2 regions of the Janthinobacterium sp. FT14W genome follow, and region 1 is predicted to be linked to the other one. Evidence: predicted binding sites of a transcription regulator. Region 1 holds the regulator's gene; the other holds the start of a gene.
What was found. The regulator FliA, encoded in region 1, starts transcription of late flagellar genes. The targets are predictions, from matches to a motif close to CTAAAGTTTNNNNNNNNNNNGCCGNTA.

Region 2: GCN74_RS22495 (flagellin) is a predicted target of FliA. The motif match lies at 6,290-6,316, and genes of this name have one in related genera.

What each region holds. Positions count from the first base shown of each region.
Region 1 covers NZ_WFLL01000051.1:14,900-22,556, forward strand. Annotated here, with positions in the region: gene GCN74_RS24435 (hypothetical protein) at 1-787, opposite strand, end outside; gene GCN74_RS24440 (translation initiation factor Sui1) at 839-1,201, opposite strand; gene motD (flagellar motor protein MotD) at 1,264-2,040, opposite strand; gene GCN74_RS24450 (flagellar motor protein) at 2,046-2,792, opposite strand; gene GCN74_RS24455 (RNA polymerase sigma factor FliA) at 2,774-3,505, opposite strand; gene GCN74_RS24460 (MinD/ParA family protein) at 3,551-4,414, opposite strand; gene flhF (flagellar biosynthesis protein FlhF) at 4,407-5,735, opposite strand; gene flhA (flagellar biosynthesis protein FlhA) at 6,048-7,657, opposite strand, start outside.
Region 2 covers NZ_WFLL01000041.1:44,672-52,328, reverse strand. Annotated here, with positions in the region: partial or broken gene GCN74_RS22520 (flagellar hook-length control protein FliK) at 1-387, opposite strand, end outside; gene GCN74_RS22515 (flagellar protein FliT) at 432-758, opposite strand; gene fliS (flagellar export chaperone FliS) at 762-1,208, opposite strand; gene fliD (flagellar filament capping protein FliD) at 1,231-3,912, opposite strand; gene GCN74_RS22500 (flagellar protein FlaG) at 4,142-4,513, opposite strand; gene GCN74_RS22495 (flagellin) at 4,598-6,109, opposite strand; gene GCN74_RS22490 (GGDEF domain-containing protein) at 6,451-7,657, opposite strand, start outside.

The sequences.
Region 1 (7,657 bases):
CCGCCGCTTGCTGTTCCGGCGTCAGTTCCGCCTGCAGCCAGTGCCAGTACTCATCCTGATAGGGATTCGTGACGCCGGGCGCGAGGATGTCGTCGTAGACCTGGCGCAGGGCCAGCAGATAGCCATACGCTTGCGGCGCATCTTTCTGCACCACCTCGCCATCGCGCAGATACGCCATCATCAGGGTCGACACGCTGGTGAGTTCCGCCTCGTCCGCCTGCGCCGTCAGCTGGGCGATGGCTTGCCGCTTCCACGCCTGCACCAGCGGATCGTCGGGACGGTTGCGCAGCGCGCTGCGGTCGCCGAACGGGCCTTCCGACAGGAAGATGGTGGCCGCGCCCGGCACGCCGCCTTGCGCGGCGGCGGCCAGGTAGCCGAGGCGGTCCTCGCGCTGGCGCTGCGTCAGGCCCGCGCACAGCTGCTGCTGGGCGGCTTTTTCTTCCGCCGTCATCTCGCGTCCCAGCTCGAATTCCAGCCCCGGCAAGCGGCCTTCGCGCTGGAAGACGATGCAATCGTCGAGCAGGTTATACGCCGCATACGCGTCTTCCGGCTTGCCGCTGGCCGCCAGGCGTGCCAGCTGCTGCGCCAGGGTGACGGGCACGGGCGCCGCGGCGGGCATGGGCGCCGCATCCAGATTCAAATACGAGGCCAGGCTGCGGCCCTGCGGTGCGGCTGCGATGCCGGCCGCCACCTGGGGCGCATCGCCGTCGGGCGCCGGCCAGTACACGAACGCCAGCGCTGCCGCGATGGCGGCGGCGATGGCGATGCCGGTCAGTTTGTTATTCATGTGAGGTGGCGCATAAAAGGAAACGCACCTTACCACAGGCGCGCGGCACCGCTAGCCGCCCGCCTTTTTCGGCTGGTGGCCCAGCCTGGTCAGCGCGGCCACGATGGTGTCCACATGGTCGCCCTGCACTTCGATCACGCCATCCTTGACCGTGCCGCCCGAGCCGCACTGCGTGCGCAGCTGCTTGCCCAGCAGGGCCAGGGCGATGGCATCCAGCGGCAAGCCCTTGACCACGGTGACGCTCTTGCCGCCGCGGCCCTTGGTCTGGCGCGACACGCGCACCACGCCGTCGCCCGCAGGCGCCGCCTTCGCTTGCGCCTTGCACGCGCACTGCGCCAGCGGCTGGCGGCAGGCGGGGCACATGCGGCCCGTTTCGGTGGAATAGACGAGACCGCCCAGGGAGCTGCTTTTCATGAGGGAAAGATAAAAAGGAAGAAAGCGCGATTGTACCAAGCGGCAGCCCGCAGTTGACGAGCTCAGTTGGCTGGCGCCACGGGCGCCGTCGGCACTTCCGTCACCGTTTCCGGGATGCCCGACAAAATCGTCACGGCCACGCGGCGGTTGCGCGCGCGCCCTTCCGGCGTGGCGTTGGGCGCCACGGGGATGTTGTCGGCGTGGCCCACGGCCGTCAGGCGCGCAGCCTTCACGCCGCTGGCGATGAACAGGCGCACGACGGCGCTGGCGCGCGCGGCCGACAATTCCCAGTTCGAGGCAAAGTTCGAATTGCTGATCGGCTGCACGTCCGTATGCCCTTCCACCTGCACGTCGTGCGTGTCGTCCTTGAGCAGCACGGCCACGGCGCGCAGGGCCTGGTCCGATTCCGCCGTCAGGCGCGCCGCGCCCGGGTCGAACAGCACGCTGGCATTGATTTCCACGCTGACGCCGCGGCTCGTCTGCGTGACCCGCACCTTGCCTTCCTTGACCAGCGGCGCCAGGGTGGACGCCAGGTCCTGCGCCAGGCGCGTCATGTGTTCGCGCTCGCGGCGGATGGCTTCCGTGCGGCGTTTCAGGGCGGGATTGGGCAGCGGGATGGCTTGCGGCGCTTCCATGACGATGGGCGGCGCGCCCTTTTCCAGGCTGAAGGCCTGGCCGATGGCGTTCTGGAAGACGCGGTACTTGCCTTCGTTGACTTGCGAAATCGCATACATGACGACGAAGAAGGCGAACAGCAGGGTGATGAAGTCGGCGTACGAAATCAGCCAGCGGTCCTGGTTGTCCGGTTCCTCGTCATACTTCCTGCGCGCGCGCCGCATCATGGTCAGTGCTCGTGCAGCAGGCTGGAGACGCGCTCTTCGATGATGCGCGTATGGTCGCCCGTGGCGATGTCGTACAGCACGGCGGCCGTGATTTCATACTGCAGCACGCGGCGCGAAACGATGGCCTTGAGCTTGTTCGCCACCGGCAGGAACAGCAGGTTGGCCAGGCCCACGCCATAAATCGTTGAGACGAACGCGACGGCGATGCCGCCGCCCAGCTTGCTGGGGTCGGTGAGGTTTTCCATCACGTGGATCAGGCCCAGCACGGCGCCCAGGATGCCGATGGTGGGCGAATAGCCGGCCGCCGATTCCCACACCTTGACGGCCTGGCGCTCGGCCATTTCATAGGCGGAGATTTCCACGTCGAGCAGCTGGCGCAGCTTGTCGGGCGCGATGCCGTCGACGATCATGCGCAAGCCCTTGGCGTTGAAGCGGTCGGCCGTGTTTTCCATCAGGCGCTCGAGGGCCAGCGGGCCGTCGCGGCGCGCCGTCAGGCTCCATTGCCCGATGTCGCGCGCCAGCGCGGCGCGCGTGTCGGCGGGCGGCAAAAACACCCAGCGCAGCATTTCCAGGCCGCGCACGAAGGTGCGCAGCCGCGTCTGCAGCAGCACGGCGCCGAAGGTGCCGACGATGACGATGGCAAAGGCGGCCGGCTGCAGCAGGGAGGCCATCTTGCCGCCCTCCAGTGCCTGGCCGACCAGCAGGCCCGCCAGCGCCAGCGCCAGCCCGATTACGCTGGACCAGTCCACGCCTGCTCCCTCAAGGTTGCGCGCAGGCGCGCGACGGCCTGGGTATGCAGCTGCGAGACGCGCGATTCCGACACGCCCATCACCGCGCCGATCTCCTTCAGGTTCAGCTCTTCTTCGTAGTACAGGCCCATGAGTATTTTCTCGCGTGGCGGCAGCGCATCGATGGCATCGATCACGGATTGCCGGAAATCGGTATCGAGCAGGGAACGCAAGGGGTCGCTGTCCTCGTCCACGCAGTGGCGGTCGAGGAAGCTGTCATTGCCGTCCGGGTCATGAAAATCTTCGTAGTACACGAGCTGGTGGCCGCCGCCGTCGCCCAGCATTTCCTGGTAGTCGGCCAGCGACATCTTGAGCAGCTTGGCCACTTCCGACTCCGTCGGCGGATGGCCCAGGCGCTGCTGCAGGATGCTCATCGCCTCTTCGATCTTGCGCATGTTCTGGCGCATGCTGCGCGGCAGCCAGTCGCTGGTGCGCAATTCGTCGAGCATGGCGCCGCGGATGCGCAGCACGGCATACGTCTCGAACTGCGCGCCATGCGTCTCTTCATAGCGGGTAATGGCGTCCAGCAAGCCGATCATGCCGGCCTGGATCAGGTCATCGACCTCGACCGAAGGCGGCAATTTCGCCTTCATATGGTGCGCCAGACGCTTCACCAGCGGAATGTGTTCCGTCAGCAAATGGTCCTTGTTCGATTTCCCTTTGACCGTGTACATAGGCTGCTTATTGTTTTCTCGTCTTATCTGGTGCTACGGTTGCATTCAGGCGCTGAAATGGTGTGCGCTCCCCGTCTGGCACAAGGTACCGCCCAGCACCGGCGCCGCCGAACGGGCCAGCCGCTCGGCCAGTCCGCGAAACGCCACCGAAGCGCCCGCCAGCGGAAACGCATCGACCACGCTGCGGCCCAGCCGCGCCGCGCGGTGCAGATACTCATCGGCAGGCACCGACCCCATCGAAGTCAGTTTCACGGCCAGGTAGCGGCTTGCCGCCTGCGCCATATTATCGTATACCACTTTTGCCTCGGATTCGGAAGCGCCCGTGACAAGAATGCCAAACGGACGCCGTCCCAGTTCCTGGCTCAGGCGCTTGATCAGGCAGTACGCCGCCTTGATCGAGGTGGCGCTGGTCGATACCTGCACCACGATATCGGACGAGGCCATCAGGGGCACGGGGAAGCAGTCGCCCTCGTCGGCCACGACGCCGTCGACCAGCACGATGCCGCTCTGGCGCGCCAGCACCTCAAAGGTCTTGCCCAGGCGGCGCAATTCGTCTTCGCCCGCATAGTCCATGCTGTCCATCAGGTGGTTGCGCGCGCCCAGGCTGGCCACGCCGAAGCCTTGCGGCACCTGGTGGATTACCTGATTCAGGCCGCACTGCTGGCGCGCCACGTCGCGCAGGCTGGCGCCATGCGCCAGTCCCAGGCGCGATGCCACGCCATCGCTGCCGCCGCTGGCGTCGAGCAGCAGCACGTCATTGCCGCCATAGGCCAGCGAGGCGCCCAGGTTGACCAGCATGGCGCCCTTGTCGTCCTGCGGCGTGGCCGAGAGGAACGTCATGACGCGCGGCTGCGGCCCGGCCAGCATGCGGCGCAAGCCTTCGGCCTGGTCGAAATCGAAATTAGCCAAGGTGCACCCCGCGCGCTTCATTGTTGCGGGCAGCCGCCTGCGCCATCAGCAGCGGCAGTTCGGCATCGGAAAACTGCGTGGCCGCCGCATCGCGCTTGAGCTTGAAGGCACGGTCGATCAGGTAGCCGCGGTCGGCCAGGTACAGGTCTTCCGGCACGCGCTGGCCGTTCGACACATAGAACAGGTTCAGCTTCTGGCGGATCACCACGTCGAGCACGTTGCCGATCGACGCCGCTTCATCGAGCTTGGTCATGATGCAGCCGGCCAGGCCGCTGCCCTGGTAGGCGCGCACCACTTCATTGAGGGTTTCCTGCGTGGCCGTGGAGTTCAGGCACAGCAGGCGTTTCACGTCGGCACCGGCGCCCGACAGCATGGCCACCTGCTCCGTCACCATCTGGTCGCGCTGGCTCACGCCCACCGTGTCGATCAGCACCGTGTGCTTGTTCTTCAATTCCTTCAGGGCGATGCGCAGGTCCGCCTCGTCCTTCACGGAATGCACCATCACGCCGAGGATCTTGCCGTAGATGCGCAGCTGTTCATGCGCGCCGATACGATACGCATCGGTGGTGATCAGGGCCAGCTTTTCCGGGCCATGGCGCATTACGCAGCGGGCCGCCAGCTTGGCCGTGCTGGTGGTCTTGCCCACGCCGGTCGGGCCCACGAGGGCGAACACGCCGCCCTGCTCCAGCATGGCGTCTTCATTGGCCACGGTATTGAGGTTGCGGCTGAGGACCGTCTTGATCCAGCGCATGCTTTGCGCGCCATCGAGGCCGGCAGGCAGCTTGTCGATCAGGTAGCGCGCCAGGCTGGCCGAGAAGCCGGCCGCCAGCATTTCGCGCAGCACGACGGCCTTCTGCGGCTCGCGCTGCTGCGTCGAACCCCACGAGATTTCCGCCAGCTGCGTTTCCATCATGCCGCGCATGGCGCGGATTTCATTCATCATGCCGCTCATTTCGGCAGCGGCGTTCTCTTTGACGTGCGCCAGCGCGCTGGCCATCATCTGCTGCATGCGGGCCATGTCCACTGGCTCGGAGGCAGCCTGGCGCGGCGCGGGCTGGCGCGGCGCGGCGGGGCGCTGGGCCGGGGCGGCGGCGCGCGGCGGCGTGGCGAACTGGGTCTGCAACTGGGGACGGGGCTGGGCCATTTCGGAGGCGGCCGGCGGCGAGGCCAGCGAAGCGGCATCGTCATTGGCCAGCGCGAGGATTTCCACCACGCCATCGGCCTGGCGGTTCGACAGGATCACGGCATCGGGGCCCAGCGCTTCGCGCACCTTGCGCAGCGCATCGCGCGACGAGGCGCCCGTAAATTTCTTCACATTCATGACCGGCCTCCCAAGGCGGGGGTGGCGCAATCTTGGCTGAACTGTGTGACCATCATCGACTCCTGTTGCTTGAGTGCTGTCTTCCACATGGACACAGATCACCCGGACAGTTTCCATTATTAGCGATGCTTGGAGGAAATGATCGAAGGAACAGGACGGGAAAGTACCCGTTATTCAGTTTGCCGGCAGGAAATTGATGTTTATTTGACCAAAAGCAAGGGCTGGGAGGTTGGGGTCAGACCCCCGTACACGTTGGCAATGACCTTGCTGTTGGCGGTGTTGAGGGTCTGACCCCGGCATTGACAAAGCCAACTATTGCGCGCCCACCAGGCTGGTCACCCGTATCGTCTTGGTTTCCGGCACTTCCGCATGCGACAGCACTTTCAGCTGCGGCAAGGCGCGACGCAGGAAACGCGACAGCAGGGTCCGCAGCGGCGCCGGCACCAGCAGCACGGGCGTCAGGCCCAGCGCTTCCTGCTGCTGGGCAGCCAGCCCCGCCTGGTGGGCGATGGTGTCGGCCAGGCCAGGCTCGATGCCGGCCCCATCGCCGCCATTGCCCATGGCCTGCATCAGCAGGCGTTCCAGGCGGCTGTCCAGGGTCATCACGGACAGTTCGGCCGCGCCGGGGAACAGTTGCTGCACGATGGCGCGGCCCAGGGCCACGCGCACCAGCGCCGTCAGGTCGTTCGGGTCCTGCGTCTGCACCGTATGCTCGGCCAGGGTTTCGATGATGGTGCGCATGTCGCGGATGTGCACGCCCTCGGACAGCAGGTTCTGCAGCACTTTTTGCAGGGTCGACAGGGACAGCATCTTCGGCACCAGGTCTTCCACCAGGCGCGGCGACTCCTTGCCCAGGTGATCGAGCAGCGACTGCACTTCCGCGCGGCCCAGCAGTTCGGCAGCGTGCGAGGTGATCAGGTGGTTCAGGTGCGTGGCCACCACGGTGCCCGCATCGACCACCGTGTAGCCCATCGATTGCGCCTGGTCGCGCAAGCTGGCGTCGATCCAGGTGGCGGGCAGGCCGAACGCAGGGTCGCTGGTGGTCAGGCCCGGCAAGGTGCCGCTGGCCATGCCGGGATTGATGGCCAGGAACTGGCCGTTGAACGCTTCGCCCACGCCCACTTCCACGCCCTTGAGGGTGATGCGGTAGGCGGACGGTTTCAATTCCAGGTTGTCGCGGATATGCACGGGCGGCGCCAAAAAACCCACTTCCTGGGCAAATTTCTTGCGGATGCCCTTGATACGCTTGAGCAATTCGCCGCCCTGCGTCTTGTCGACGAGGGGAATCAAACGGTAGCCCACTTCCAGGCCCAGGGTATCGACGGGCATGATGTCTTGCCAGCTGGCTTCTTCCTGCTCGGGCGCCACCGTGGCTTGCGGCACTTCGGCCGGCTTTTCGGCCGCCGCCTTTTCCTGCGTGCGCTTCTTGCTGAGCAGATAGGCGGAACCGGCCAGCAGCGAGGCCAGCAGGATGAAGACCATGTTCGGCATGCCGGGAATCAGGCCCATGCCGCCGATGATGCCGGCGGTAATATATAGCACTTGCGGTTTCGCAAACAATTGCCCCACCAGCTGGGTGCCGATGTCCTGTTCGCTGGCCACGCGCGAGACGACGATACCGGCGGCCGTGGAAATGATCAGCGAAGGAATCTGCGCCACCAGGCCGTCACCGATGGCCAGCAGGGTGTAGTTCTTGAGCGCATCGGCAAAGCCCATGTCGTGCTGCAGCAAGCCCACCAGCAGGCCGCCGACGATATTGATGACGGTGACCATGATGCCGGCGATGGCGTCGCCGCGCACGTATTTGCTGGCGCCGTCCATGGCGCCATAGAATTCCGCTTCCTGCGCCACTTCCGTGCGGCGGCGGCGCGCTTCGTCTTCGCCGATCAGGCCCGCGTTCAGGTCCGCATCGATGGCCATCT
Region 2 (7,657 bases), on a different contig from region 1:
GCTGCCGGCGCGCATGCCCGCCTGGGCGGCACCGGCCTGGGGGCCGCGGGTCTCGGCGGCGCCGGGTTCGGCTTCCGCGTCCGCATACGTCAGCAGGGGATGGGCGGCCTGGTCGCGGGCGCTGCCGATTTGAAAAGAGGGGCGGGGATTGATGCCGATCAAGGTCAGCGGGATTTCCGTGCCCAGCTGGGCGCCGGCGGGCAGTTGCATGCGGGCCGGCGTGCCGGCCACGCGCACCAGGTAGCTGCCGTCGCCCATGCGGGCCAGCACCTGTCCCTGCATGGATTTGCCGATCAGTCCCTGCAGCGAGCGCTGGAACTCGGCCTGGCGCGGGTCGGCGACGGTGTCGGCCGGGCGCGTGCCCTTGATCGGGGTCAAGGGCGTCATGCCGATTGCATCCATCTTCGGCAACATGGCGCCCCCGTGTGCGTTTAGACGCCGTAGGCGTTGGCCAGGCGCCGCTCGGTACCGGTGCTGTTGATCAGCTTGGACAACTGCGCCATCCACGGCATGGTCAGGTCGCGGATCTTGCGGTCGTCTTCCAGGATCTGCTTGATCAGGGCAACCTTGCGCAAGCGGCCAGCGCTTTCCAGCACGACTTTTTCTTCATTCGCCTTCAGCGCGGCCACATGCGCGCTGATGCGTTGCTCCAGCTCTTCCAGCGCGTCCCAGTCGGCATTGGTGGCGGCGGTGACCATCTGGCCCGTCAGGGTCTGCATGGCTTCGTAGGTGGTCAGGACTTCTTGATTCGTCATCATGGGTCAGGCGCTCGCAAGGCTGGGCATACGTTTCAAATCGGCGCCGGGAATGGCGGCGGGGGTGGCGCCTATGGCGTTCCAGGTTTCGCGCAGGTCGGTCAGCAGGCGCTGCACTTCTTCCAGCATGGCCAGATCGTTGTGGATGTTGGCCGCCAGCAGGCGCGCGCTCATGTATTCATACAGGGCGTCGAGGCCTTCGGCGATCTGGCCGCCCGCGTTCTTGTCCAGGCTGGCGCGCAAGCCGTTGTCGATGATCTGGATGGCTTTCGAAATGGACTTGCCTTTCTCGGGAATATTGCCTGAATTCATGTGCATCTGCGCGCTGAGCACGGCCACCAGGGCGCCGTCGTACAGCATCACGATCAGCTTGTGCGGCGAGGCTGAGACGATGCCTGTTTCCAGGCCGACCTTGGCATAGGCATTGACGCCGCGTTGTTGGGTTCCAAACATATGTTTCTCCTGATGATGGCGCTTAGCGGTTGGCGGCGATGGATGCCAGCTGCTGGGTCAAATAAGTTTGCGTGGACTGTAATTTGCTTAGCGTTACGTCGAGGCGCGTGTATTGGGCGCGGTAGCGCGCTTCGATGTCGGTCAGCTTTGCGCTGAACTTGTCGCGCTGCGCTGCCACCGATTTCAGGGTTTCATTGATGCCGTTCGTGCGTCCGGTGATCATGCCGTCCGTGCCCAGGAAGGACGTGGCCAGGTTATTCAACTGGTAGGCATAGCCCTGCGAGAAGCTGACCGTGCCGCGCGGGCCGGTGGTGCCGCCGGTTACTTCGATCTTCAAGCCTTCGGCCGGCGAACCGGGGGCGCCCGTCAGGGTCTGGCCCGAGCCGACAACGGGTTGCCCGCCCAGCGTGCCGGCCACGTCGGTGCCCTTGACGGGCTTGGCCGTGCCAAACAGGGTATCTATGCCGGTTCCCGTGCCGCTGCTCACGGCCAGGTTGGAGACGGAGCCGTAGCGGCTCGAAGAGAGGACCAGTTTGCCGGTGCCATCGATGGCGGCGGAAACCGTCGAGCCATTGTCCGAGAAGGCCTTCACGCCGTTGATCGAGGATTGCACCAGCGACGCCAGCTGTGTCGGGGTATAGGTGCCGGCCGGTATCGTCACCTTGGCTGTGTTCTTCGCGGCGGACGGTTCCGTGTCGTTCAGCGTGACGTTCCAGGTGGTGTCGCTGGCAATCGTGGTGCTGGCGGGCAGGGCGGCATCCGAGGTGAGCGAACCCTGGCTGGCCATCGTGGTAATGCTCAGGTCATAGGTGCCGGGCTTGGTGGCGGCGGTCGAGCTGGTAAACGCGACATTGCTGTCGCTGGCCTTGCCGATGGCCGAGAACAGGCCGGCGATGTCGCTGAAGTTCGTGCTGATTGCCTTGTCGAGCTTGCTTGTATCCAGGGTCAGGCTGCCATCTTTCTGGAAGGAAATGCCCACCTGGCTCAAGGTATTCATGCCGCTGCTCAAGCCGGTAATCGGCACGCCCAGCTGCCGGCGCAGCTGGGTCTGGATCGATTGCACGGTGGCATCGCCCAGCAGCACCCCGCCCGTCTTGGTATCCGGGTTGTAGGCCGTCATCTTGCCGATCGCCGTGTTCAGGTCGTTGTAAGCCTTGACGAAGGCGGTGATGCTGGTCTTGACCGTCGTCGTGTCCTTGGCCACCGACAGGCTGGACGTGCCGATCTTGGTAATGCCCAGGGTGACGCCTTCGATCGCCGTATCGACGCTGTTCGAGCTGCTGGTGATGGCAATGCCGTTGACGCTGAACATGGTGTTCTGCGCCGCGCTGTTCTGTTTCAGGTTTTGTGCGCCAGCCACATCGTAAGCCAGCAAGTTGTTCAGGGCGCTGTCGGCGGGCTGGCCATCGCTGCCGCTGAGCGAAATCTTCATGGCCGAATTGGCGCCCGTCTTGGTCGAGCTGAGCACCAGGTGATACGGCTTGTCGCTGCCGTCGGACACGATGCTGGCGGTGACGCCCAGGCCCGCGTTGTTGATGGCGTCGCGGATGCCTTGCAGGGTGTTGTTGGTGGCATCGATCACCACCGATCCCGTGGCCTGCGTGCCATCCTGGGTGAAGCCCGTATTCATGTAGGCGCCGCCCGTGCCGGCCGTCAGCCCGGCAGCGGCCGGATTGCTGCCGGCGATGACGATGGGGCTGGCATTGCCCGACGCCAGCGTGATCGAACTGGCTATCGTCACGTTCGAGCCGTCGTTGGTGGCGTTGGAGGCATGGCCGATGCCGCCCATGACGCTGCCCGTGACGACTTCCTCGATATTGATATTGGAGCCGTCCGCGCGCGTAAATTGCAGGTTGCCGTCCGCCGCCTTGCCGGTGACCGTGATGTTCGCGGCCGCCAGTGCATTCGAGACGGCATTCGGGCCGGCCAGCGTCGTGTCGAGCGAGGCGGCGGTGATGCCGCTGCCTGCCGCGACGCCATTGCCCTGGGTGACGATCTCGATCCCGCCAACCGACAGTGAATAGGTGCCGTCCGCGCCGGTGGCGATGTTGCCGAAACCGCTGAACATGGTGGCGCTGCTGGCTGCCGGCTGTGCCGTGGCCGTGACGCCCGTGGTGCTGCTCTTGGCATTGATGGCGTCGGCCAGCGCGCGCGAGCTCTTGGTGCTGGCATCGGTCGGGATGGCCGTGCCATTGATGATCAGCGAGCCGTTGCTCACGCCTGTGAGCAGGGTGCTGCCGCTCAGGGCCGTGCCCGACACGCCGAACGTGCCGCCGGCGAGCGAGCCCAGCTGGAAGGAAACCGTCGTCTTGGCGCCGCTGCCGATGGTCGACAGTTTGCTGGCCATGCCGCCCGACGTCAGCGTCTGCGCCTGGGCCAGCTGGGAAACGTTGATGTTGTAGCTGCCGGCGACGGCCTTGGCGCCGGCGCTGGCCGACAGCACCAGCGGGTCCGACGGCGTGGCGCTGACGGCGCGGAAGTTATTCGAGTTGGTCAGTGCCGACAGCGAGCTCTGGAAGCTGCTGACGGAGCCGCTCAGGGTACCCAGTGCGCTGAGCTTGGCTTGGTAGGAGGCCGTTTTCTTGTCAAAAGTAGCCAGCGGAGCCGATTCGGCCGTCATCAGCTTGTCGATGATGGCATTCACATCCAGGCCGGTGGCGCCGGCGCCGATGCCTATGGATGAAAGGGTAGGTGTGATGGCCACTGAATACTCCTAGGAAAACGCTAATATAAGCTGTTATCGGCAGAATCAATCAGGACTTGAGAGGGGGATTTACCGCGCTGTTTTCAGCGGGCGTAAAAAATCGGGGGGAAGCAGGTGGTTGTTACTTGGATTGTAATGAAAAGCGGGGCCGGATAGCCAGGCTACCGGGCCCCGTGGTCATGCCGATGCGTATTGCCACGATGTTGCGCGTCCGTGGGCAAGGCCATCGCTATGCGCTTTGCCTGATCAGCGAACCTTTGGCAGAGTCAAAGGTCTTGGCCAGTTCCAGGGCTTCCTTGGTGGGAATCTGGCGCAGGACTTCCTTGGTTTCCTGGTCGATGACCTTGACCACCGTGCGCCGGCTGTCTTCGTCGATGGAAAACTCCAGGCCCTGCGTCTTCATCTGCGAAGACTGGTTGAGTTCCGATACCGCCTTGTCCAGCTGCTCGCGGCTGGGTTCCCTGCTGGCTTGCTGTGACGCAACAGTGCCATTTTCCGTGACGGTGCGGGACGCTGCCGGGCGCGCCGGCGGCGTGTCCGCGGACACGTAACTCTTGTCTATCCTGGCCGCGGAGGCGGCCGCTATCGTGTCGATAGTCATGGTGCTCTCCTAGTGAAAATTCCCCTGCCGAAAAAATCCGGCAGGGGAATCAGGGTCCTACGCTGTTGCCTGACTAATCGGAGATTAGCCGCGCAGCAGGCTCAGGACGCCGTTTGGCAGCGAGTTTGCTTGCGCCAGCATGGCCGTACCAGCTTGTTGCAGGATCTGGCCGCGGGTCATGTTGGCCGTTTCCGACGCGAAGTCCGTATCGACGATGCGGCTGCGCGATGCCGACAGGTTTTCCGTCGTCGATTGCAGGTTCGAGATCGCCGAGGCGAAGCGCGATTGCAATGCACCGTACTGAGCGCGTTGGCCGTTGACCGTCGACAAGGCTGCATCGGCGATTTTCAGGGCCAGCTGAGCACCGTCGAAGGTCGTGATGTCGATCGAGGCGACGGACTTCAGTTGCGAACCCTGGTTGGTGGTGGCTGCTGCTGCCGCACCCAGGCCCAGGCCGGAACCGGCATCGGTGACGGAGAAGCTGCTGTCCGAGTCGAACGTGACGGTGCCGTTGGCAACAGCGACACCTGCAGCGCCCTTGTTGTCGACCGCGGCGGTCTTGGTGCCATCGAGCTTGTAGCTGGCGACGTCGAACTTGGTGTTCGCAGTAGCGCCGTTGGTGAGCTTGATGTCAGCGCCGTTGGCATTGCTCAGCTTGATACCGCCGTTTTTCGTGTCGTACTGAGCCGTCACGCCGGTTTTTGCCGATTGGGCATTGATGGCGTTGATGCCTGCTGCGAAGTCGGTGGCGCTGCTTGCGCTGCCGCCCACTGCGAAGGACACGGTGACAGGAGTCTGGGCAGGATCGTTGTCCGATGCGATCTGGAACGAATACGATTCGGCGGCCAGGGCCAGGTTGGTTTCCGTTTTTGCCGTAGCGGTGACACCGGTAGCGCTGGTTTTCTGGTTGATGCCAGCAGCGATCGATTTAGCCGTGTCCGACAGGACAGCTGGAGGACCTACGGCAGCGGTAGCCGTAGTGTAGGTGGCGGAACCGAGCTTGCCGTTGATGGTGATGGTTTTTGCATCGGCAACGTTGGTTGTCGTTGCTTTGACTGCAACAGCATCATTCTCAATGCGGTTGTTGCCGTAGGTATTGGTCAGGAAGTTTGCACCGCTGGCCGAAATCAGCTGATTCGCGTCCGCGCCGACCTGGAAGTTGGCCGTGCCCATGGTGCCGTCCAGCAGCGCCTGGCCGTTGAACGAAGTGGTTTGGGCGATGCGGTTCAATTCCGAACCCAGCTGGCCTACCTCGGTTTGCAGCGCTTGACGGTCGCTCGACGAGTTGGTGGCGTTCGACGATTGAACGGCCAGTTCGCGGATACGTTGCAGGATGTCGCCCGAGCTCGAAAGTGCACCCTCGGCCGTTTGAGCCAGCGAGACGCCGTCGTTTGCATTGCGGGTCGCTTGCGTCATGCCGCGGATTTGCGACGTCATGCGGTCGGAAATCGCCAGGCCTGCGGCGTCGTCCTTGGCGCTGTTGATGCGCATGCCGGAAGACAGACGTTGCAGCGAGGTGGTCAGGGCCGATTGCGACGTCGACAGATTGCGCTGTGAGTTCAGGGAGGCAATGTTGGTATTAATTACTGCAGCCATGTTAATTCTCCAAACAGGTACTACATTGTGCTATGTGCCATTCACTTTGGCCTGCCCCGCTGTTCCGGGGCAATCAAGCCGCTGTTGTTTAGGGTAACGGTTGCTCTGCGGGAAAATTTATGGCGAAAAACGCTTTAAATTTTATTTTTCAGCCCTTCAGTTTGCGGCTGGCCGCGCGCTAAACGACATGATTTAAAGAAACTTGAGGGTAAAAATAGTTTTATTTTTATATGCTGCGCAGGCTGGCGGGGTGCCTGAGGGGGAAGGATAGTTATTGTTCTTGCCATGAAAAATGCCGTCCGGCCGGGTGGCGGGACGGCATGGCGTGAAGCGGACGGGGTTTAATCGGCCACCACCACGCGGTTCTTGCCCGTTTGCTTGGCCTGGTACATGGCGCGGTCGGCGCGCTTGACGAGTTCGGCCTGGTCTTCGTTGGGCAGGCGCAGGGCCACGCCGGCGGAAAAGGTGATCAGGACTTTTTCATTGTCGTGCAAGAAGAAATGCCGGGTCAGTTCGCGCTGTAGGCGCGTCATCGTCGACGAAGCGGCTTCGACCGTGGTTTCCGGCAGCAGGATGAGGAATTCCTCGCCGCCGAAGCGGGCGATGACGTCCATCGAGCGCAGGGTTTCCTTGACGATCTTCACCAGGTGTTTCAGGGCGGCATCGCCGGCCAGGTGGCCATAGGTATCGTTCAGGCGCTTGAAATCGTCCAGGTCCAGCATGGCGATGCACAGGGGCGTGCCGCGGCGGTCGGAACGGGCCGTCTCGCGCTCGAACACGTCGTCCAGGCCGCGGCGGTTCAGGCTGCCCGTCAGCTGGTCTTCGCGCACCAGTTCGCTCATATGCTGGAGCTTGGCTTCCAGGGTGTGGATGCGCTGTTCCGCATCCTGCACTTCCTGGCGCGCCAGCACCATTTTGTCGCGTGCGCGCAACGCTTCGTTCTGCACCATGCGCGTTTCGCGCAGGACTTCGTCGAGAACGTTGTTCAGTTCGCTGATGTTTTCCGCCTGGCTGATCTTTTCCGAATAGCCGCCGATCTTTTCGTGGAAGTCGCCCGTGCTGGCCGCCACCTGGCCCAGGCGGTCGATGAAGGTCATCATCATGTTCTTGACCGTCAGCTTGACGTCGGACAGGCTGTGCTTGAGCTGGCTCTGCTTGTAGATGACTTCCTTCAGGCTGCGCGTGGCGTCTTCCAGCGCGCGCTGGTCGAGGGGACCGGCAATCAGGTTTTGCACGGCGTCGACCTGGCCGCGCAGCCAGCTGTCGTCGTCCAGCAACTGGCTGACGTTATCCAGCAGCAGCTTGAACAGGCGCAGCAGCAATTCCTGCTGTTCGGCCGTGTCGCCGCTCTTCAGTTCGATCTGGTAGCACAGCTGTTTCAGGCGCAGGGCCGCCTCGTTCAGTGCTTCTTCCGTATGCGCCTGCTTGATGGCCGCACCCAGCGATTCGGCCTCTTCCACCAGCGCCGGCGTGCCCGTCAGCAGGGTGGCGACGGCAAAGCCCAGGGTGCGGCTGAGCAATTCGCGCAAGGTGCGCGTCTGCTCGCCA